2 regions of the Serratia sp. NA_112.1 genome follow, and region 1 is predicted to be linked to the other one. Evidence: predicted binding sites of a transcription regulator. Region 1 holds the regulator's gene; the other holds the start of a gene.

Region 1 (10,822 bases):
TTGGAAATTTATTGGATATTTTTTTAGAAATTTGGTGGTATCCTAGTTTCCGTATAAGCGCTTCATGTTGTTCAAACGATTAATCTTGACCTGTTAGTTATACCACTAACAGAACTTTCGCTAATCAAAAAAGGAATGTAAACATGAACTCAAGGAACAAGGACTGGCATCCGGCGGATATCATTGCGGCACTACGTAAGAAGGGAACAACACTGGCGGCGGTTTCGCGCAAAGCAGGGCTTAGCTCGTCAACGCTAGCAAACGCGCTGTCGCGCCCCTGGCCAAAAGGGGAATGGTTAATTGCTGAAGCCCTTAACATTCATCCTGCGGAGATCTGGCCAAGCCGTTATTTCGACCCATATACCCATAACCTGCTGGATCGAAAAGCCCGCATCCGCACATAGCTACAGGCATAAAAAAACCGCCGGTACACTGTCCGGCGGCCTATGCATACTCATGCACTACTGAATGATCAGTTATTGATAAACTTTTCGCCCAGTTCGATATCTTTGTGCAGAACATCCAGCATATCTTCCAGCGCTTTCTGCTCGAATGCGCTCAAAGTACCGATATCTTTGCGTTCTTCAACGCCGTTCTTACCCAGCACCAGAGGCTGTGCGAAGAAGCGGGCATATTTGCCATCGCCTTCCACGTAAGCACACTCCACCACGCCTTTTTCGCCCTGCAGCGCACGAACCAGAGACAAACCGAAACGCGCCGCCGCCTGGCCCATTGACAGAGTTGCAGACCCGCCACCAGCTTTAGCTTCAACCACTTCGGTCCCCGCATTCTGAATGCGCTTGGTCAGATCAGCGACTTCCTGGTCAGTGAAGCTTACGCCCGGGATCTGTGACAACAGCGGCAAGATAGTCACGCCAGAGTGCCCACCGATAACCGGTACGTTCAACTCTTCCGGCTGCTTGCCTTTCAGCTCGGCCACGAAGGTGTTGGAACGGATAATGTCCAGCGAGGTCACACCGAACAGTTTGTTTTTATCATACACGCCGGCTTTCTTCAGCACTTCTGCTGCGATAGCCACGGTGGTGTTTACCGGGTTGGTAATAATGCCGATGCAGGCTTTCGGGCAGGTTGTTGCCACTTGCTGGATCAGATTACGCACAATGCCCGCGTTCACGTTGAACAAGTCTGAACGATCCATGCCTGGTTTACGTGCAACACCGGCAGAGATCAGTACCACGTCTGCACCGTGCAGAGCTGGAGTAGCGTCTTCGCCACTGAAGCCTTTGATTTTAACTGCGGTTGGGATGTGGCTTAAGTCGACGGCAACGCCTGGGGTAACGGGGGCAATGTCGTAGAGAGAGAGTTCAGAACCTGAAGGAAGCTGGGTTTTGAGTAGAAGGGCGAGGGCCTGGCCGATACCGCCAGCAGCACCGAGAACTGCAACTTTCATCCTATACTCCTTTATTATCTTAAATATATAAAGCGCCGTGAATATGTGGGTACGGACCTTAAATTATTACACCTTTAAAAACAATCCCTTAACAGTCCGTTTGAGAGCTGGTGCAATAAAGCGGCCGATATCGAGCGCATATCTTAGATTAAATCGCTTACTCATGAAGGGCATAGCGCACACTAATCAAAAATACTGCGAGGTTATTCACGAGCAAGTTAACCGGCGGTTACATTACACCCTTACATAACATCAGAACAACATCATTTTAATAACATTTTCTTTACCACCATGGACGGATCCTTCGGTCATGGAAAGGGCATATTCATGGGATACAGATTTTGTTAAAATGTCGCCCTTTCCCCATTGTCCGGCCATTATTATTTTTTCCGGACGTCCTTTTATTGCATAAAAATTCATTTATATGCATAATAATGACTTCTATTGTCAACATTCCACGGTGCAAAATGCGTAATCCCGCAAAGCAGGAAGATCTGATCAAGGCGTTTAAAGCGTTATTGAAAGAAGAAAAATTCAGTTCTCAAGGCGAGATCGTTTTGGCGCTGCAAGAAGAAGGCTTCGAAAACATCAACCAATCCAAAGTATCGCGCATGCTGACCAAGTTCGGCGCGGTGCGGACGCGTAATGCCAAAATGGAAATGGTGTATTGCCTTCCAGCCGAACTCGGCGTGCCTACCACTACCAGCCCACTGAAGAACCTGGTGCTGGATGTCGATCATAACGATGCCGTAGTGGTGATCCACACCAGCCCCGGCGCCGCACAGTTAATTGCCCGCCTGCTGGACTCGCTGGGTAAATCAGAAGGTATTCTCGGCACCATCGCCGGTGACGACACTATTTTCGTTACCCCGGCCAGCAGCTTTAGCGCTCGTCAGTTATACGAAGCCATCCTATCGCTGTTCGAACAAGAGTTATGATGCAGTGCGCTAACAAAATACGGCTAACGGTCGCGTTTTGTTAGCGCTTCTTTAACCCTATCCTTACCCTTCCCTCATTCCTTGCCACGTTTAAAACCAGAATCTCGTCGTGCTGCAGCACATTTCAATGACATTGGTCCGTAACCAGTAATAGCTACTGTTATCTTCCGCACTTTTGGTCAAAAGCACTTACCTTATTGAAATTACATAAATTTAACATCGAAAGATCGTTTTATAAGCGTTTTTTATTCCATCTGGTTATTAAAAATAAGGAACGCCATAATAAAGTTTCACAAGGAACTGTTAGCTAACTATTAATTTTTAGCGTTACTAGATGTATACTCATTTCCGTGACGTAAATCACAGTTCATTGGAACTGATAAAAGAATACGAAAAGGTGAGAACATGAAAATTAAAGCTACCATCGCAACCATGAGCGTTCTATCCATGCTTTCCTTCGGCGCATTTGCAGCACAATCTGTTGATGCAAATCAGGCTGCAAATATGCAGTCTGCAGGCACTATCACCGTCAGCGGCGTTGCCGGTGCACCTTCAGACATCCGTCAGGCACTGTCTGAAAAAGCCGATGCCAAAGGGGCAACCGCTTATCGTGTGATTGAAGCGCGCAACGAAGGCAACTTCCACGCTACCGCAGAAATTTACAAATAAGTACAAGGCGTTACCCGGCAACGGGCAATAAAACTCTGGAACCCAATACCCCGATAACGGCCTTCAAGTATAAAAACGCTGAAAAAGCCCTTCCAGGCGGTTATCACAACAGGACTTAATATCATGAGCATGAAAACTACCCTCGCCGCACTTAGCCTGCTGTCAGTCGTTTCTTTAGGGGCTTCTGCCGCTACGTTAATCACTAATGACCAAGCGACCAATCTTCAGTCTGTCGGAACCATTACCGCCAGCGGCATTACCGGCGCGCCTTCCGACATTCGTCAGGCCCTGTCTGACAAGGCCGACAAACAAGGTGCTAAAGCCTACCGCGTGATCGAAGCCTACGAAAACGGCAACTGGCACGCGACCGCCGAAATCTATAAATAACAATTCAGAGGACATGCTTACCGAACTGATTACCCTCGTCACTGCCACTGCCGAGTTCTGTCGTAAGCATTAATTCTCTGAAGAATTCGTCGTCCTATCCGACGAACCCCGTTGCCCTCGCTCGCGAGGGCTTTTTTCTGGGCGTAAAAAAGGGCCGCTATCGGCCCTTGGATTGCTGACAAAGCAGGAAATCAATAGGTGGCTTTTGGCTCCGGTTTATTGACCAACGCCTCCAGCAGCCGATCGTGAATCCCCCCAAAGCCGCCGTTACTCATCACCAGAATATGGTCGCCCGGCTGGGCCGTTTTCACAATCATGTCCACCAGCGTATCCAGATCGGCGCTCCAGTGAGCTGGCTGTACGCAGGCTTCCGCCACTTCCGCCACCTGCCAGGGGATATGGTGCGGCTGGAACAGGAAGACTTCATCGGCACGGCCCAGCGACGGGGCCAGATCGTTCTTGCTGATGCCCATTTTCATGGTGTTGGAGCGCGGTTCGAGCACCGCCAGAATGCGGGCAGTGCCGCCCACCTTGCTACGCAACGCGGCCAGGGTCGCCAGAATTGCCGTTGGATGATGGGCAAAGTCGTCATATACCGTGACGCCATTGGCTTCACCACGCAGCTCCAGACGACGGCGGGCATTAATAAAGTCGCCGAGCGCACGACAGGCATCCTCAGGCAACACACCAACATGACGCGTGGCGGCAATGGCCATCAAACCGTTATGCATGTTGTGTTCACCGACCAGCGACCACTTGACTTCGCCCACCTGCTCACCATTAAGGAATACCGCATAATGGCTGGCGTCCGGCGTCAGCTTCTGTGCACGCCATACGCCTTCTTCCCCAACCAGCTCCTGCTCACTCCAGCAGCCCATCGCCATCACCTGCTTCAGGTGGCTGTCGTTGTCAGGCAAAATAATTTTGCCCTTGCCTGGCACCAAACGCACCAGATGGTGGAACTGTTTCTGAATCGCTTTCAGATCGTCGAAGATGTCGGCGTGATCAAACTCCAGATTATTCAGGATCAGCGTACGCGGGCTGTAATGCACAAACTTGGAACGCTTGTCGAAGAACGCGCAGTCATATTCATCGGCTTCGATGACAAAGAACGGGCTGCCCCCCAGGCGGGCAGAAACGTCAAAGTTGCCCGGCACGCCACCGATAACAAAGCCCGGCTGGTAGCCGCAGGCTTCCAGGATCCAGGTTGCCATGCCGGCAGTGGTGGTCTTGCCGTGGGTCCCGGCAACAGCCAGTACCCAGCGATCGCGCAGCACATAATCATGCAGCCACTGTGGGCCGGAAACGTAAGGGATACCCAGCTCCAGTACTGCTTCAACACACGGGTTACCGCGCGTCATGGCGTTACCGATGATCACCAGATCCGGTGCGGGATCCAACTGAGCCGGATCGTAACCCTGGATCAGTTCGATCCCTTCTTTCTCCAACAGCGTGCTCATCGGCGGATAGACATTAGCGTCAGAGCCGGTCACCTCATGCCCTAGCGAACGAGCCAGCGCCGCCAGCCCGCCCATAAAGGTGCCACAGATCCCAAGAATGTGAATGCGCATAGTTTTCTCATAGAGTACGTCGAATGTTGGCACATTCTAACGCTCAGAATCGTCCAGAAGAAATGGATTTGCCTATGAATAGCGTTCATCTTTGGGCTACACTGCTCGCGAATACGTTGGCGGTTTGTTAACAAACCGCTACCCATCCGTAGATTCAGGGATTGTGTCATGAAAACGTTAGGCGAATTTATCGTCGAGAAACAGCACGACTTTTCTCACGCCACCGGCGAGCTGACAGCGTTACTTTCTGCAATTAAACTGGGCGCCAAAATCATCCACCGCGACATCAACAAAGCGGGTCTGGTTGATATCCTCGGTACCAGCGGCATTTCCAACGTACAGGGTGAAGTCCAGATGAAACTGGACCTGTATGCCAATGAAAAGCTGAAAGCGGCATTGAAAGCGCGCGGTGAAGTTGCGGGTATCGCTTCTGAAGAAGAAGATGAAATCGTGATATTCGACGGCGAGCGGGCTGAAAATGGTAAGTATGTGGTGTTGATGGATCCGTTGGACGGTTCGTCCAACATTGATGTCAACGTCTCGGTCGGTACGATTTTCTCTATCTATCGTCGCATCACCCCGGTCGGCACTCCCGTGACCGAAGAAGATTTCCTGCAACCAGGCAGCGCCCAGGTTGCAGCCGGCTACGTAGTTTATGGTTCCTCGACCATGCTGGTGTACACCACCGGTTATGGCGTGCATGCCTTTACCTACGATCCGTCTCTGGGTGTGTTCTGCCTTTCCCACGAGAAAGTCCGCTTCCCGGCTACCGGCAATATGTATTCCATCAACGAAGGTAACTACATCAAGTTCCCGCGCGGTGTGAAGAAATACATCAAATATTGTCAGGAACAGGACGAAGCCACTCAGCGCCCTTATACCTCCCGCTACATCGGTTCGCTGGTTGCCGACTTCCACCGCAACCTGCTCAAAGGCGGCATCTATATTTATCCAAGCACCGCCAGCCACCCGCAAGGCAAGCTGCGCCTGCTGTATGAATGCAACCCGATGGCGTTCCTGGCGGAACAGGCAGGCGGTAAAGCCAGCGACGGTAAAAACCGTATTCTGGACATTACCCCGGTGAAATTGCACCAGCGTGCACCGTTCTTCGTCGGCACCAAATCCATGGTGGAAGACGCCGAGCGCTTTATCGCCGAGAACCCGGACGAATAACAGGTTCCTTGTGGGGGGCGCCTGTCGCCCCCTGCATTATAGTTTGAACGCCGCCATACTCTGGGCCAGCAACTGGGCCTGATCCTCCAGCGAACGCGTTGCCGCCGCCGACTCCTCGACCAAGGCCGCATTTTGCTGCGCCACCTGATCCATCTGTGCCACCGCCAGATTGACCTGCTCAATGCCGCTGCTTTGCTCACGTGTAGCCGCAGAAATTTCCCGCATCAACGCCGTCACACGCCCTACCTCACCGGTAATACCACTCATGGTTTTCGCCGCGGACTCGGCCATCTGCTCGCCTTCCTGCACCCGGTTCTGCGACGCTTCGATCAACCCTTTGATCTCCTTGGCTGACTGAGCGCTACGCTGAGCCAGGCTGCGAACCTCACCCGCTACCACAGCAAAGCCGCGTCCTTGTTCACCCGCGCGTGCCGCTTCTACCGCCGCATTCAGCGCCAGAATATTGGTCTGGAACGAAATACCGTCCATCACGCTGATAATATCGGCGATGCGGCGTGAGCTATCGGTAATGGCCTGCATCTTGTCCATCACCTGGCTAACCACCTCGCTACCCTGATTGGCAATATCAGAGACGCTGAGCGCCAGCTGATTAGCTTGCTCGCAATTCTCGGCGTTCATTTTCACCGTCGAGGTCAGCTGTTCCATGCTGGCGGCGGTTTCCTCCAGCGAAGCGGCCGACTCTTCGGTGCGCTGCGCCAGATGCAGGTTGCCGGCGGCCAACTCGCGTGAACCAGTGTCAATCTGGCTGCTGGCATCACGAACCTTGCTGACCGAACTGACCAACGCCTGCTGCATCCGCTGCATCGCACGGATCAGACGACCCATTTCGGTTTCCCCTTCGCCGGTGATGTCGTGCGTCAGGTCGCCCCCGGCGATATATTCCAACTGGGCGATAGATTCATCCAGTGGACGCAGAATGATCACTCGCAGCGCGAACCAGGCCAATACCGCCAGCAACACGCTGAGCAGGCCGGCGATCAGGATCAGGGTAATCTTGGTACTGGCGTTGCTTTCCGCTTCGTTCACCCGCTGCTGGCCGATATTCATGGCAAAGCTGTGGAAGTCGCTGAGGTCTTTTTCGAAGGCGATGCTCAATGCAGAGATTTTGGTTTCCTGGATGTCGTAATAGTCATCAACTTTGCCGGCCTTGATGGCATCGGCCATCGGCCTGACGCCCTGTTCCAGATAGGCGCGGTAACTGTTTTGCAGGCGAGTGGACAGTTCGCGGCCACGTTCGGTCACAGTGCCGACGCTGACAAAGCGCGCCATTTCCTGCTTCGACTGTGCGAGGTAATCATAAATGCGCCCCACAGTGGCGTCGGACACCTCGAGCTGGCCGATTTCACGCTGGCGCACCGCCAGTGAGGCCGCCGTTCTGGCGCGTAGCGTCAGGTTGGAGCTACTGGCCAGCGACCCAAGTTCTTGCCCTAAAATCTGGTTCAGGGTGTGTAACGATCGCGACCCTTCATTAATGGCATTGATGCCGATGGTGCTGACCATAATCAACAGCAGCGTCATCAGGCTCAGCAAGGCAATCAGCCCGGCCTTGACCGTAATCTTTTTTAACATGAGTTCTTCTCGGCTTCAGAAATAGTGAGTTCTAACGTAGAGGAGGTAAAACGCAGAGCCAGACTTCGCCGACTCATTATTATTTGATGACGTTATCGGCAACCGCGGGGAAAACTTAACGTCGTTGGAGGATTAATCTGGAAATTCAGTGGATGACTGTCTGCCGGGACTTGGGTGATGAAAAGGGCAGGAAATCACAAAAGAGTCCGCTATAATAGCCGCCACTCCATTTCTGGTTTGATTAAAGGAAACCGACATGAGCTTGCTTAACGTCCCTGCTGGCAAAGACCTGCCAGAAGACATCTACGTAGTTATCGAAATCCCGGCCAATGCCGATCCAATCAAATATGAAATCGACAAGGACACTGGCGCGCTGTTTGTTGACCGTTTCATGTCCACCGCGATGTTCTATCCGTGCAACTACGGTTACATCAACCACACCCTGTCTCTGGACGGTGATCCGGTTGACGTGCTGGTACCAACGCCATACCCGCTGCAGCCTGGCTCAGTGATCCGCTGCCGTCCGGTGGGCGTCCTGAAGATGACCGACGAAGCCGGTGAAGATGCGAAACTGGTTGCCGTTCCGCACAGCAAACTGAGCAAAGAGTACGATCACATCAAAGATGTGAACGACCTGCCAGAACTGCTGAAAGCCCAGATCTCTCATTTCTTCGAGCACTACAAAGATCTGGAGAAAGGCAAATGGGTGAAAGTGGAAGGCTGGGCAGACGCTGCCGCTGCCAAAGCTGAAATCGTTGCCTCTTTCGAACGTGCAGCCAAGAAGTAATTCTTAGCCGCCGTCCGATAAAAAAACACCGCTCAGTGAGCGGTGTTTTTTTTTACTTTTCGTCGAGACGCCTCAGCCAGTCACCGCTGTTGATCCGCGGATAACCGTCCACACTGTGTTTATACAGGTAGATCCACGCACTTCCATAAGGCGTCTGAATCAGCTCGCGCTTATAGTCCTTGGTGTTGCTTTTCAGTTCGTCCAGCTCAGCCAAAATCGATGAGTTGATGCGATACACCTCACAATGTACCGTGCCCTCTCCAGGGATCGCCGCCGGGTAATGACCCAGATTATAAATCTGATAGCCTTCGAGCTCATGCTCGCCTAACCATTGGGCGTTAGTCATCCAATGGCTGTTTCCCTGTTTGCGTCGTAAACTGCCGTAGACAATTATTCGCATCGCTAAAACTCAAACTGATAGAGCAAATCTAATGCCTGGTCGAGACCAGACACCGCTTCAAGATACAATTTAGGCATCAGGCGGTAACGCAACGTCAGTGTGGCCAATGAGTCGAAAATGCCCACCCCATATTTTACTTGTAAGCCAGGGAGAACATAACCGCTGACGACAACCTGGGAACTGTCGCCAACCCCCTGAGTATCCAGGGCCAAGTTGCTTACGCCAAATGCCTCGCCGATTTTACCCACAAGTTGACCACTTTGTGCAACCCCCATCCCAATTAACATTGAGGTCATTGCGTTGCCATCGGCACCGGAACTGCCCAATCCCTGGCCACGCAGCAGATAAGACAGCGCTTCCTGCTGAGATTTGGCCGGATCCGAGAACACTTCCAGCTTCGGTGCATCCGCCAACCCGGTGACGCGTACCCCAGCGGTAACATCATCTTCGGTCGAGTCCGGATTACGGATCGCCTCGAGATTCAGCAACGGCTGGTCCGGCGGACCCGAGAACATCAACTGGCCCTTGCGGACAATCAAATCCTGACCATAAGCATGGAAGCGACCGGAAGGGATGTCAATCTGACCGTTCAGGCCCAAGCCGTTCTTATCCTGCACCACTTTCAGATCGCCCTTCAACCGCGCTTTCAGGCCAAAGGCATCCAGCCGCACATCGTTGCCAACGTGGATCATCAGGTTGCTGTTGATCGGGATCCCTGCGGTTTTCGGCGTTATCGGTTTAAGTTGATCATCCAGCATCACTTCGTCGGAAGAGACACCGACCGCGCTTTCCGGCAGCTCTTGTACCGTAATACGCGCCCACGGAATGTCTACTGAACCATTGAGTGAGAACAGCTGCGGCGTGGCTTCAAACACCAGATCCGGTGAAACGTCGATGCGGATCATCGGCGGCACCGTCACCCGCAATTTATCGCCCTTGGCGGTAATGCGTGCACGCCAGGCATTGATATCACGCCAATCCGCATCACCGAACAGATTAAGCTGACCGTGGGTGGTGCTGACCAGTCCTTCCAGCGTTGAGGTCATACCGTCGAAGTTCATCACCAGACGACCGTTGGTCATGTCGAACGGCATCCAGTGACCGTCAATATCGACCTTGTCCAACGCCATGCGGCCATAAACCAAAGGTTTCTGAGCACTACCGCCCAGACGCAGGTTGGCGTTCAACATACCCGCCGCTTTTTCTCCCTGCATCAGCGCCGGGTTAATCATCGCCAGTGAAATATTGGTAATGTTGACGTTACCGCTGATATTGCGGCGCACCTGCGGATCGGCAACCTGTACGTTACCGTCAAACTGACCATTATTGGTCAGCTTGATCAACCAGTCGGCCTGCGCACGGCCATTGGTCAGCCCGGCGTTAAGGTTTAGCTTGTCGAAGGCGATCGGTAGCGCATTGCCCTGTACCCGCTGTACCACCTTCACCCCATTGCCCACCAGTGAGACTTTCGCCTCCGGCAGCGCACCGCCAGGTTTCCAGCTAACGTCCGCCCGCCCGGTGAACACGCCGCTCAGCGCCGTTTCCGGCCCGAGGAAAGGCTTGATCATCGCCAGATCAAAGCGGTTCAGCACCACGCTGGCCTGTCCGCTCTGCCCGGCTTCGATGGTTTTCGGTACGCAGAGCTCGGCATTCGGGTTCTGCCAGCAGTGCGGCCCGATACTGATTTTCTGTGCGGTATTCAGATAATCGAGTGCGATAGCGCGGGTTAACCGCCATTCGCCCACCGGAGTATCGAAGCGAGTATTACTCAGGTTGCCGCGCCAGCGTTGCTGCTCGCGATCGAAACTGCCCTGCAGCGCCAACTGGCCAGAGACCGGTTTGCCGTCAATTTTCAGCTGCAGTTGGTGCTGTTTCTCACTGCCTTTGGCAGTAAGC
Region 2 (10,822 bases), on a different contig from region 1:
AGCAACCAGCCATTGCCGGAACTGGCTGAACTGGCGGCCAAAACCTTTGGCAAGGTTCCTAATCGAGACGCCAGCGTACCGCCGATCAAAGTCCCGGCGGTCACCCCTGAACAGCAGGGCATCATTATTCATTATGTGCCGGCCCAGCCGCGCAAACAGTTGAAAGTAGAATTCCGCATCGACAATAACAGCGCCGAATTCCGCAGCAAGACCGATACCTACATCAGTTACCTGATTGGCAACCGCAGCCAAAATACCCTGTCTGACTGGCTGCAAAAGCAGGGGTTGGCGGATGCCATCAATGCCGGGGCCGATCCTATGGTCGATCGCAACGGCGGCGTATTCTCGATCAGCGTCTCGCTGACCGATAAAGGCCTGGCCAAGCGTGACGAAGTGGTTGCGGCCATCTTCAACTATCTGAAAATGTTGCGCAGCGAAGGTATTAAGCAAAGCTATTTTGATGAGATTTCCCACGTCCTGAATCTGGATTTCCGCTATCCGTCGATCACCCGTGATATGGACTACATCGAATGGCTGGTGGATACCATGCTGCGCGTGCCGGTCGAACATACGCTGGATTCGCCTTATCTGGCCGACCGCTATGACGTCAAAGCCATTGCCGAACGTCTGGACGCCATGACGCCACAAAATGCGCGTATCTGGTTCGTCAGCCCGAATGAGCCGCATAACAAGATGGCCTACTTCGTCAATGCGCCGTATCAGGTCGATAAAATCACTCAGCAGCGCTTTGAGCAGTGGCAGCAACTGGGTAAAGGGATCAGCCTGTCGTTACCTACGCTGAACCCGTATATTCCAGATGATTTCAGCCTGACCAAACCTTCGCACGAGTTTAAAAAACCGGAGATGGTGGTCGACCAACCGGGTCTGCGTGTGTTGTATATGCCGAGCCGTTACTTTGCCGACGAGCCGAAGGCTGACGTCACAGTGGTATTCCGCAATGCAAAAACCATGGATTCTGCACGCAACCAGGTGTTGTTCTCTTTGACTGACTATCTGGCCGGGATATCACTGGACCAACTGAGCTATCAGGCTTCGGTTGGCGGGCTGAGTTTCTCAACCTCGCCGAACAACGGTCTGGAGTTCAACGCCAATGGTTTTACCCAGCGTCTGCCGCAATTGCTGACCTCGCTGATCGAGGGCTACTCCAGTTTCACACCGACCGAAGATCAACTGACGCAGGCCAAATCCTGGTATCTGGAACAGCTGGATTCGGCCGAGAAAGGCAAAGCGTTTGAACTGGCTATCCAACCGGTGCAGATGGTTTCTCGCGTGCCTTACTCAGAACGCAGTGAGCGCCGTGAGGTGCTGAAAACCCTGACGCTGAGAGATGTGCTGGCCTACCGTGACAGCCTGCTGGCTGAGGCAACACCGGAGTTGTTGGTGGTGGGCAATATGAGCAAGCAGCAGGTGGATACCCTGGCCTCCACGCTGAAACACCGTCTGGGTTGTACCGGCATTGAATGGTGGCACGGCGAAGACGTTGAAGTGACTAAAAACCAGTTGGCCAATCTGCAGCGGGCAGGCAGCAGCACCGACTCGGCGCTGGCGGCAGTGTATGTGCCGACCGGCTACGACGAAGTGACCGGTATGGCTTACAGCTCGTTGCTGGGCCAAATTATCCAGCCATGGTTCTACAGCCAGCTGCGTACTCAGGAACAACTTGGCTACGCGGTGTTTGCTTTCCCGATGTCCGTCGGCCGTCAGTGGGGCATTGGTTTCCTGCTGCAAAGTAACAGCAAGCAACCGGCGTACCTGTATCAGCGCTATCAGGATTTCTACCCGAAAACCGAGAAACGCCTGCGCGAGATGAAAGAAGCGGACTTCGAGCAGTATAAGCAAGCGATGATCAACGAGCTGAAGCAGCGTCCGCAGACCCTGAGCGAAGAAGCCGGCCGCTTCTCCAATGACTTTGACCGTGGCAACTTCGCATTTGATACCCGTCATAAGCTGATTGAGCAGATCAAGCAGTTGACGCCGACCAAACTGGCGGATTATTTCCACCAGGCGGTGATTAAGCCGCAGGGGCTGGCGGTGTTGTCGCAGGTGAGCGGCAGTGGGCAAGAGAAGGCGGATTACGCCGTACAGCCGAACTGGGTAACGTATCCAAACGCCTCTGCGCTGCAGAAAACCTTGCCGCGTAAGGTGGCGATGCCATGACAGGGACCACTCCGCAGCGACTTGACCCGCTAACGTTGCCGCTGTTTGGCGAGCGGTTGATAGAAGCGTCGGCGGGGACCGGTAAAACCTTTACCATTGGTGCGTTATATCTGCGTCTGCTGCTTGGCTTGGGCCAGGCGGCAGCCTTTCCCCGGCCGCTGACGGTAGAGGAGATCCTGGTGGTGACCTTTACCGAGGCCGCCACTGAGGAGTTGCGTGGACGTATCCGCAGCAATATCCATGGCTTACGCATTGCCTGCGTGCGTGGCAGCAGTAAAGACCCATTATTTAATGCATTAATGGCGGAAATTGACGATCTGCCGGATGCTGCTGCGCAACTGCTGGCCGCCGAACGGCAGATGGACGAAGCGGCAATCTATACCATCCACGGTTTTTGCCAGCGTATGCTGACCCACAACGCCTTCGAGTCCGGCATTCTGTTTGAGCAAACGCTGGTGCAGGATGAACTGCCGCTGCGCCGTCAGGCCTGTGCGGACTTTTGGCGTCGCCATTGTTATCCGTTGCCGATCGGAGTGGCCCGGGCGGTGAGCCAGGAGTGGAGCGGCCCGGAAGCGCTGCTGGCCGATCTTTCCGGTTATCTGCATGGCGAAGCGCCCATGCTGCGTCGGCCGCCGAAGGATGAAGAAACGGTGCTGATGCGCCATGAGCAAATCGTGGCGCGTATTGACGCCATTAAAGTGCAGTGGCTGGCGGCAGCGGGCGAGCTGGAAGCGTTGATCAGCCAGTCCGGCGTTGATAAGCGCAGTTACAGCAGCAAAAACCTGCCTAACTGGTTGCACAAAGTCGGTGAATGGGTGGTGCTGGAAACCCAAGACTATCAGTTGCCGAAAGAGCTGGATAAATTCCGTCAGTCGGTACTGCTGGAGAAAACTAAAAAAGGCGAACCGCCGCGCCATGCATTGTTTGTGGCGATCGACGAACTGTTCGATGAACCTCTGACGCTGCGTGATTTGATCATGGCGCGGGCGCTGAGCGAGATACGTTTGTCCATTCAGCAGGAGAAACGTCAGCGGGCTGAGCTGGGTTTTGACGACCTGTTAAGTCGGCTGGACAGTGCATTGCAGAGTGACGGGGGTGAACGTTTGGCACAGGCGATCCGCCAGCGTTACCCGGTGGCGATGATCGATGAGTTCCAGGATACCGATCCACAGCAATACCGCATCTTCCAAAAACTCTATGTCGGCAGGCCGGAATGCGGCCTGCTGCTGATCGGCGATCCCAAGCAGGCAATTTACGCTTTCCGTGGTGCCGATATCTTTACTTATATGCGCGCCCGTTCAGAGGTAAGCGCCCACTATACGCTCGAAACCAACTGGCGCTCCTCACCGGCGATGGTGGAAAGCGTTAATCATCTGTTTGCGCAGGTGGAAAAACCTTTCCTGTTCGGCCAAATTCCCTTTGTTGAGGTGGTCGCCGCCGAGAAAAATCGGGGGCTGGCGTTTGAGCTGCACAACCAGCCGCAGCCTGCGATGCAATTCTGGCTGCAACAGGGGGAAGGTGTCGGCGTTAGTGAGTACCAACAATTAATGGCACGTCTGTGCGCCACGCAAATCCGCGACTGGCTCAGCGCCGGGCAAAACCAGCAGGCCTGGCTGGTCGAAGGCGAAAAACGGCGGGCGGTAGAGGCGTCAGACATTACCGTGCTGGTGCGCAGCCGCAATGAGGCGGCATTAGTGCGCGACGCCCTGAGTGCACTGGCGATCCCTTCGGTTTATCTGTCCAACCGCGACAGCGTGTTCGATACGCCAGAAGCCAAGGATTTGCTGTGGCTGCTTCAGGCAGTGTTGGCACCGGAGCAGGAACGTACGCTGCGCAGTGCCATGGCGACAGGGCTGATGGGGCTGGACGCGCAGGCGCTGGACGGCTTGAACCAGGATGAGCGTGCCTGGGATGCCCTGGTCAATGAGTTCGATAAATATCGCACGCTGTGGCTGCGTCGCGGCGTGTTGCCGATGCTGCGTGAGGTGATGAATCAGCGCCATCTGGCAGAAAACCTGTTGGCCAGCCTCGGCGGTGAGCGCCGGTTGACCGATGTGATGCATCTGGGCGAGCTATTGCAGGAAGCCTCCGCACAGCTCGACAGCGAACATGCACTGGTGCGTTGGCTGGCGCAGCAGATTGCTCAGCCGAATCGGCAGTCCGACAACCAGCAGCTACGGCTGGAAAGCGACCGCCATTTGGTGCAGGTGATCACCATCCATAAATCCAAAGGGCTGGAGTTCGATCTGGTATGGCTGCCGTTCGTTGGCAATTTCCGCCAGCAGCAGCAGGTGCTGTACCACGATCGCCACAGTTTCCAGGCCCTGCTGGATCTCGACGCCGATGAGCAAAGTATCGAGTGGGCGGAGGAGGAGCGGCTGGCGGAAGATCTACGCCTGCTGTATGTCGCGCTGACCCGTTCGGTATACCACTGCAGCATCGGCATTGCGCCGTTGATACAGGGGACCCGCAAAAAGCAGGGTGATAGCGATTTACACCGCAGCGCGCTGGGCTATCTGGTGCAGGCCGGTCAGGCCGGCGATGCGGCTTATCTGCAGCAATGTCTGCAACAATTGGCCGTCGATGGTGTTGCGCTATCGCGGGTCGAAACTCTGGACGAGTACCCTTGGCAGCCGCAAACGCCAGACTTGACCGAGCTGGCGGCGAAACATTTCTCACGCCAGGTGCAGGATTTCTGGCGGGTGACCAGCTATACCGGTCTGCAACAGCACGGCACGAGCCTGATGCAGGATTTGTTGCCAAGGTTGGATGTTGATGCCGCCGGCGAGCAGGCGCAGGACAGTGAGCCAGCGCTCACACCGCATACCTTTCCACGTGGCGCCGGGCCGGGAACCTTCCTGCACAGCCTGTTTGAAACGATCGACTTTACCCAACCGCTCGATGAGGCGTGGATGTTGGAGCAGTTGCAAAAACAAGGATTTGGCGAACACTGGCAACCGATACTGCTGGCGTGGATGCAGGTGCTGTTAAACACCCCGCTTAATGATACCGGCGTCGCTTTGTCAGCGCTGGCCCCGCAGTATAAGCAGGCTGAGCTGCAGTTTTATCTGCCGATCGAGCAGCTGTTGCAGGCGCGTGAGCTGGATAATCTGGTGAAAAGTTACGATCCACTTTCTGCCCGTTGCCCTGAGTTGGATTTCCAACAGGTGCAGGGGATGCTGAAAGGATTTATCGACCTGGTGTTCTGCTGGCAGGGGAAATATTACCTGCTGGATTACAAATCCAACTGGTTGGGCGAAGACAGCAGCGCCTATACCCAACCGGCGATGGAACAGGCGATGGTGGAACATCGTTACGACTTGCAGTACCAGCTATACACGCTGGCACTGCACCGCTATCTGCGCCATCGATTGCCGGATTATGATTATCAGCGGCACTTCGGCGGGGTGATTTATCTGTTCCTGCGCGGTGTGGATGCACAGCATCCGGGCAGCGGCATTTTTACCTGCCGCCCTCAGGAGCCATTGGTGGAAGGCATGGATTTGTTATTCAGTGGTAAAACCGTTGCGGTGGGGGATGCATCATGATCGCTCTACTGGAACAGGCACAGGCGCTTGGCGTGTTACGCCCACTGGATTTGCAGTTCGCCCGCGTAGTCGCTGGAGCGGATGAGCCTGAGATGCTGCTGGCTGCTGCCTGCCTCAGCGCGGAGGCTGGCGCGGGTCACGTTTGCCTGATGCTAGAGCAACTGCTGCCGGAAAACCTTTTTGACGGACGTCATCCGGAGCTGGCGCAGGCTGCGTGGGTGGCGGCAGGGCAGTTGGATGTGGCCGGTTGGCAACGGCGGCTGTCGGCCAGTGCGGCGGTGGGTGATGGCAGTACCGCGATGCCGATGGTGTTGCAACAGCAGCGCTTGTATCTGCAGCGCATGTGGCAGAACGAGGGTGAGGTTGCCGCCTTTATTAGAGGCGACAGTATCAGTAGCGACAGTCTACCTCAGGCGGTCGAAGAGACCGAGCTGCGTGCTATTCTCGACCAATTATTTGGTGAGGCGACCGATGAACCCGACTGGCAGAAAATTGCTGCCGCGGTGGCCGCCACGCGACGTATTGCGGTGATTTCGGGTGGACCGGGCACCGGTAAGACCACCACGGTCGCTAAATTACTGGCGGCGCTGGTGCAGTTCGACGAAGGGAGGCGTTTGCGCATCCAGCTGGCGGCTCCTACCGGCAAAGCGGCGGCGCGTTTAACCGAATCCCTGGGCAGTGCCAGCAAGCAGCTGACGCTAACCCTGGAGCAGCGTGCGCTGTTCCCTACCGAAGCTTCCACGTTGCATCGTCTGCTGGGCGCTCAGCCCAACAGTCAGCGTATGCGTTATCACAGTGGCAACCGGCTGCATCTGGACGTACTGGTCGTCGATGAGGCCTCCATGGTCGACCTGCCTATGATGGCGCGTTTGATTGCCGCCTTGCCCATTCAGGCACGGGTGATTTTCCTGGGCGATCGCGATCAACTGGCTTCGGTAGAGGCCGGGGCGGTACTGGGAGATATTTGCCGCTTTGCCGAGCAAGGTTACAGCGTGACGCGTGCGCAGCAACTTACGCGGCTGACCGGCTGCCTGCTGCAGGGGCAAACTGCCCAGGCGGAAGCTGCGGTACGCGATAGTCTGTGCCTGTTGCGCAAAAGCTACCGGTTTGATGCCAATTCGGGCATTGGTCAATTGGCCTTTGCCGTGAACGCCGGTGATGGCAAACGGGCAATGGCGGCGATCAGCGGCAGTTTCGCTGACGTTAGCGGTTATCCACTGGCTGAAACTCAAGACTATCAGGCATTGTTGGATGCCTGTGTGGCGGGTTACCGTGATTATCTGCGGCTGGTGGGTGAAGGGGCGGACGCTGTGGCGGTGTTGGCGGCGTTCGGTCATTTCCAGGTGCTGTGCGCGCTGCGAGAGGGGCCTTTCGGCATCGCCGGCTTAAATGAACGCATTGAGACGGGGCTGCAACGTGCCGGCCTGATCCAGCGTAAGCCGGGAGCCGCTGGGCGTTGGTATTCCGGCCGTCCGGTGATGATTGGTCGCAATGACAGCGCTCTGGGGCTGTTTAATGGCGATATTGGCATTGCCTTGCGGGATGAGAGCGGCGAACTCCGCGTTCATTTTCAACTGCCGGACGGCAGCATCAAGTCGGTGCAGCCGAGCCGTTTACCGGCGCATGAAACCGCTTATGCGATGACGGTGCACAAGTCACAGGGCTCGGAGTTTGACCATACGGTACTGGTGCTGCCCAATCATTTCCTGCCGGTGCTGACCCGCGAACTGGTGTATACCGCAATCACCCGCGCTCGCAGGCAGCTTTCGCTGTATGCCATCGATGCGGTTTTGATGCGGGCGATCCGTACCCCGACCCAGCGCCGTAGCGGGTTGGCGGAGCGGTTGCAGATCAAGGCTTAAGCGAGAATGGACAAGGGCGCAGCACACTGCGCCCGCCAACAATTACAGATCCGCCAGCAAAATCTTGGAACGGCGTTGGTAGTTGTACAGCGCCTGTTTTTCAACCGGTAGCACGTCGACTTCCGCCGGTGTGAAGCCACGCTCCTGGAACCAATGGATGCTGCGCGTAGTCAGCACAAACAGTTTATTCAGGCCCATCTGGCGTGCCTGACTTTCCACCCGTTGGAGCAGCATTTCTCCCCGTGACGAACTGCGGTAGTCAGGATGAACCGCAACGCAGGCCATCTCGCCAATCTTCTCTTCCGGGAACGGGTACAGCGCTGCGCAAGCGATGGTCAGGTTATCGCGCTCAATAATGGTGAACTTGTCGATCTCCATCTCCAGTTGCTCACGTGAGCGACGCACCAAAATACCCTGCTGTTCAAGCGGACGGATCAGCTCGAGGATGCCGCCGATATCGTTAATCGTCGCCCGGCGTACCTGTTCAGCACTCTCCATCACTATCTGGGTGCCGATACCATCGCGTGAAAACAGCTCTTGCACCAGCGCACCGTCTTCCTGATAGCTGATCAGGTGGCTGCGGCGCACGCCGCTGCGGCAGGCCTTCACCGCGCCGCGCAGGAAGCGCACGGTGCCGGAATGATAGTCGCCATGCTCTTCCAGTTCTTCGATGCGTTTTTGCGCGTCGTTAGGGAACAGTTCGGAAATGATAGTGCCTTCCTGATTGGTGACCCCCTGTGACGAACAGAAGCCGATCATTTTCTCGGCCTTCAGCTTGACTGCCAACTGGGTTGCCACCTCTTCCGAGGTCAGATTGAAGCTTTCGCCGGTGACGGAAACGGCCACCGGGCCAATCAGCACGATGGCGTTGCTGTCGAGCTGACGGTGAATGGCTTCTTCATCAATACGGCGGATGCGGCCGCTGTGGCAGTAGTCCACTCCGTCATCAATACCCAGCGGCTGGGCGATGATAAAGTTACCGCTGACCACGTTGATATGCGCGCCCTGCAATGGTGTGTTGTTGAGGCTCATTGACAGCCGGGCGGTGATATCCAGTTGCAGCAGACCCGCCGCCTGTTTAACCAGCTCCAGCGTATGGGCGTCGGTGACGCGGGTATGCTTGTGGTAAATCGGTTCGAGATTATGCTGCGCCAGATTGACGTCGATCTGCGGCCGCGCGCCATAAACCACCACCAAACGAATACCCAGACTATGCAGCAACCCGATGTCGTTAACGATGTTGGCAAAGTTCTCATGTTCTATGGCTTCGCCACCCAGCATAACGACAAACGTCTTGCCACGGTGGGCGTTGATATAGGGAACTGAGTGACGGAATCCTTGGACCAGCTCTGTACTACGTTCCTTCACGGCCAAACCTCATTTGCATATTTATACGACATTTTTGTATTTTTATTCTTTTCTTGCCCTAATGGCAAGTGAGAAATTATCTCTATTTCTTTGCCGGGGGCGCTGAATCGTTAATAAATTGAAAAACCATAAAAAGATTTTCTGATGACAGCACCGGAATGATTGGTTAAAGTTTTCGGCATTCCTGTTAACTGGTGTTTTTTTCATCTGTTTTAATCTGTTACCACTGCTGGAGCCGCATGCCAAACTCAAATCACAATCTGGGCCGCCGTCGTTTATTACAGGGGGTTGCCGCAAGCTGGTTGCTGAGTGTGAGTCGCACTGGTTTCGCTGCCTCATCGCACGTCATTGCCGTACGCGTTTGGCCTTCCTCCACCTATACCCGGGTGACGCTCGAATCTAACGTTGAACTGAAATATAAGCAGTTTGCGCTGACCAATCCCGATCGCGTGGTAGTGGATATCGAAGGCATACAGCTCAACAGCGTGCTGAAGGGCATCGTCGGCCAGGTACGTGACGACGATCCCTACCTGAAACAGGCGCGCGTTGGTCAGTTTGATCAAAATACCGTCCGGTTGGTGCTGGAGCTTAAGCGCAGCGTCAGCCCGCACATGTTCACTCTGGCGCCGGTGCCGGAATACCGCAATCGTCTGGTGATGGACTTGTACCCGAGCAAGGGCGGCAGTGGCGAAGACTATGATCCGCTGCTGGCGTTACTGGAAGATTACAACAAGGGCGATCTTGAGCGTACGTTGCCAGCTGAAGCGCCACAAGCCGGTAAGGCGGGGCGTGACCGACCGATTGTTATCATGCTGGATCCCGGTCACGGTGGCGAAGATCCAGGAGCGATTGGTAAATTCAAAACACGTGAAAAAGACATCGTATTGCAGATTGCACGCCGGCTAAGCACGTTAATCAAGCGTGAGCCGAATATGAAGGTGTTTATGACGCGCAATGAAGACGTCTTCATTCCGCTGAAGGTGAGGGTGGCGAAGGCGCGTAAGCAGCGTGCTGACCTGTTTGTGTCCATCCACGCCGATGCCTTTACCAGCCGGGCCGCACGTGGATCATCGGTATTTGCGCTGTCGACCAAAGGTGCCACCAGTTCGGCGGCGAAGTTCCTGGCGCAGACCCAAAATGAATCCGACCAAATCGGCGGCGTAAGCAAAAGCGGTGACCGCTACCTGGATCACACCATGTTTGATCTGATACAAACCGCGACCATCAATGACAGCCTGAAATTTGGTAAGGAAGTGCTGAACCGAATGGGTAAAATAAACCGTTTGCATAAGAACCGTGTCGATCAGGCCGGTTTTGCGGTATTGAAAGCGCCAGACATCCCTTCTATTCTGGTTGAGACGGCGTTTATCAGCAACATCGAAGAAGAACGCAAGCTGCGTACCACGCATTTCCAGCAGCAGGTGGCGGAATCTATTCTGGCGGGTATCAAGGCGTACTTTGCCAACGGTGGTGCGGTAGCGCGCAGAGGGTAAGGCTAATGCGGAAACGGCTGGGCGGCTGCCCGGTCGATTCTTGGCGGATTTCAGATACAAAAAAACACCCGTTAAGGTGCTTATTTGTAGTCATTAAGATTGGTTGCGGAGGCCGGATTTGAACCGACGACCTTCGGGTTATGAGCCCGACGAGCTACCAGGCTGCTCCACCCCGCGTCCGTCTTAATGCTTGTATTATCGAAACCAACATTTCATGTGATACCGCTGGTACAGTATCTGTTGGTTGCGGGGGCCGGATTTGAACCGACGACCTTCGGGTTATGAGCCCGACGAGCTACCAGGCTGCTCCACCCCGCGTCCGTATAATACTTTCTTTTTCATCGAATCCAACACTTTATTGATACTGCCTCTG

The links. The regulator ArgR, encoded in region 1, controls arginine synthesis, uptake and breakdown. The targets are predictions, from matches to a motif close to ANTGAATAAAAATACANT.
Positions count from the first base shown of each region.
Region 2: a site for ArgR is predicted at 8,990-9,007, ahead of argA (amino-acid N-acetyltransferase). Genes of this name have one in related genera too.

Region 1 is NZ_JBQZFO010000004.1:6,208-17,029, reverse strand. It holds gene ACUTQ5_RS10205 (helix-turn-helix domain-containing protein) at 144-404, shown strand; gene mdh (malate dehydrogenase) at 473-1,411, opposite strand; gene argR (transcriptional regulator ArgR) at 1,879-2,349, shown strand; gene yhcN (peroxide/acid stress response protein YhcN) at 2,755-3,018, shown strand; gene yhcN (peroxide/acid stress response protein YhcN) at 3,142-3,405, shown strand; gene mpl (UDP-N-acetylmuramate:L-alanyl-gamma-D-glutamyl-meso-diaminopimelate ligase) at 3,597-4,976, opposite strand; gene fbp (class 1 fructose-bisphosphatase) at 5,145-6,149, shown strand; gene ACUTQ5_RS10170 (methyl-accepting chemotaxis protein) at 6,186-7,739, opposite strand; gene ppa (inorganic diphosphatase) at 7,996-8,526, shown strand; gene ACUTQ5_RS10160 (gamma-glutamylcyclotransferase family protein) at 8,579-8,926, opposite strand; gene tamB (autotransporter assembly complex protein TamB) at 8,929-10,822, opposite strand, start outside.
Region 2 is NZ_JBQZFO010000007.1:55,074-65,895, reverse strand. It holds gene ptrA (pitrilysin) at 1-2,178, shown strand, start outside; gene recB (exodeoxyribonuclease V subunit beta) at 2,175-5,726, shown strand; gene recD (exodeoxyribonuclease V subunit alpha) at 5,723-7,588, shown strand; gene argA (amino-acid N-acetyltransferase) at 7,631-8,956, opposite strand; gene amiC (N-acetylmuramoyl-L-alanine amidase AmiC) at 9,196-10,449, shown strand; tRNA gene ACUTQ5_RS15100 (tRNA-Met) at 10,550-10,626, opposite strand; tRNA gene ACUTQ5_RS15095 (tRNA-Met) at 10,691-10,767, opposite strand.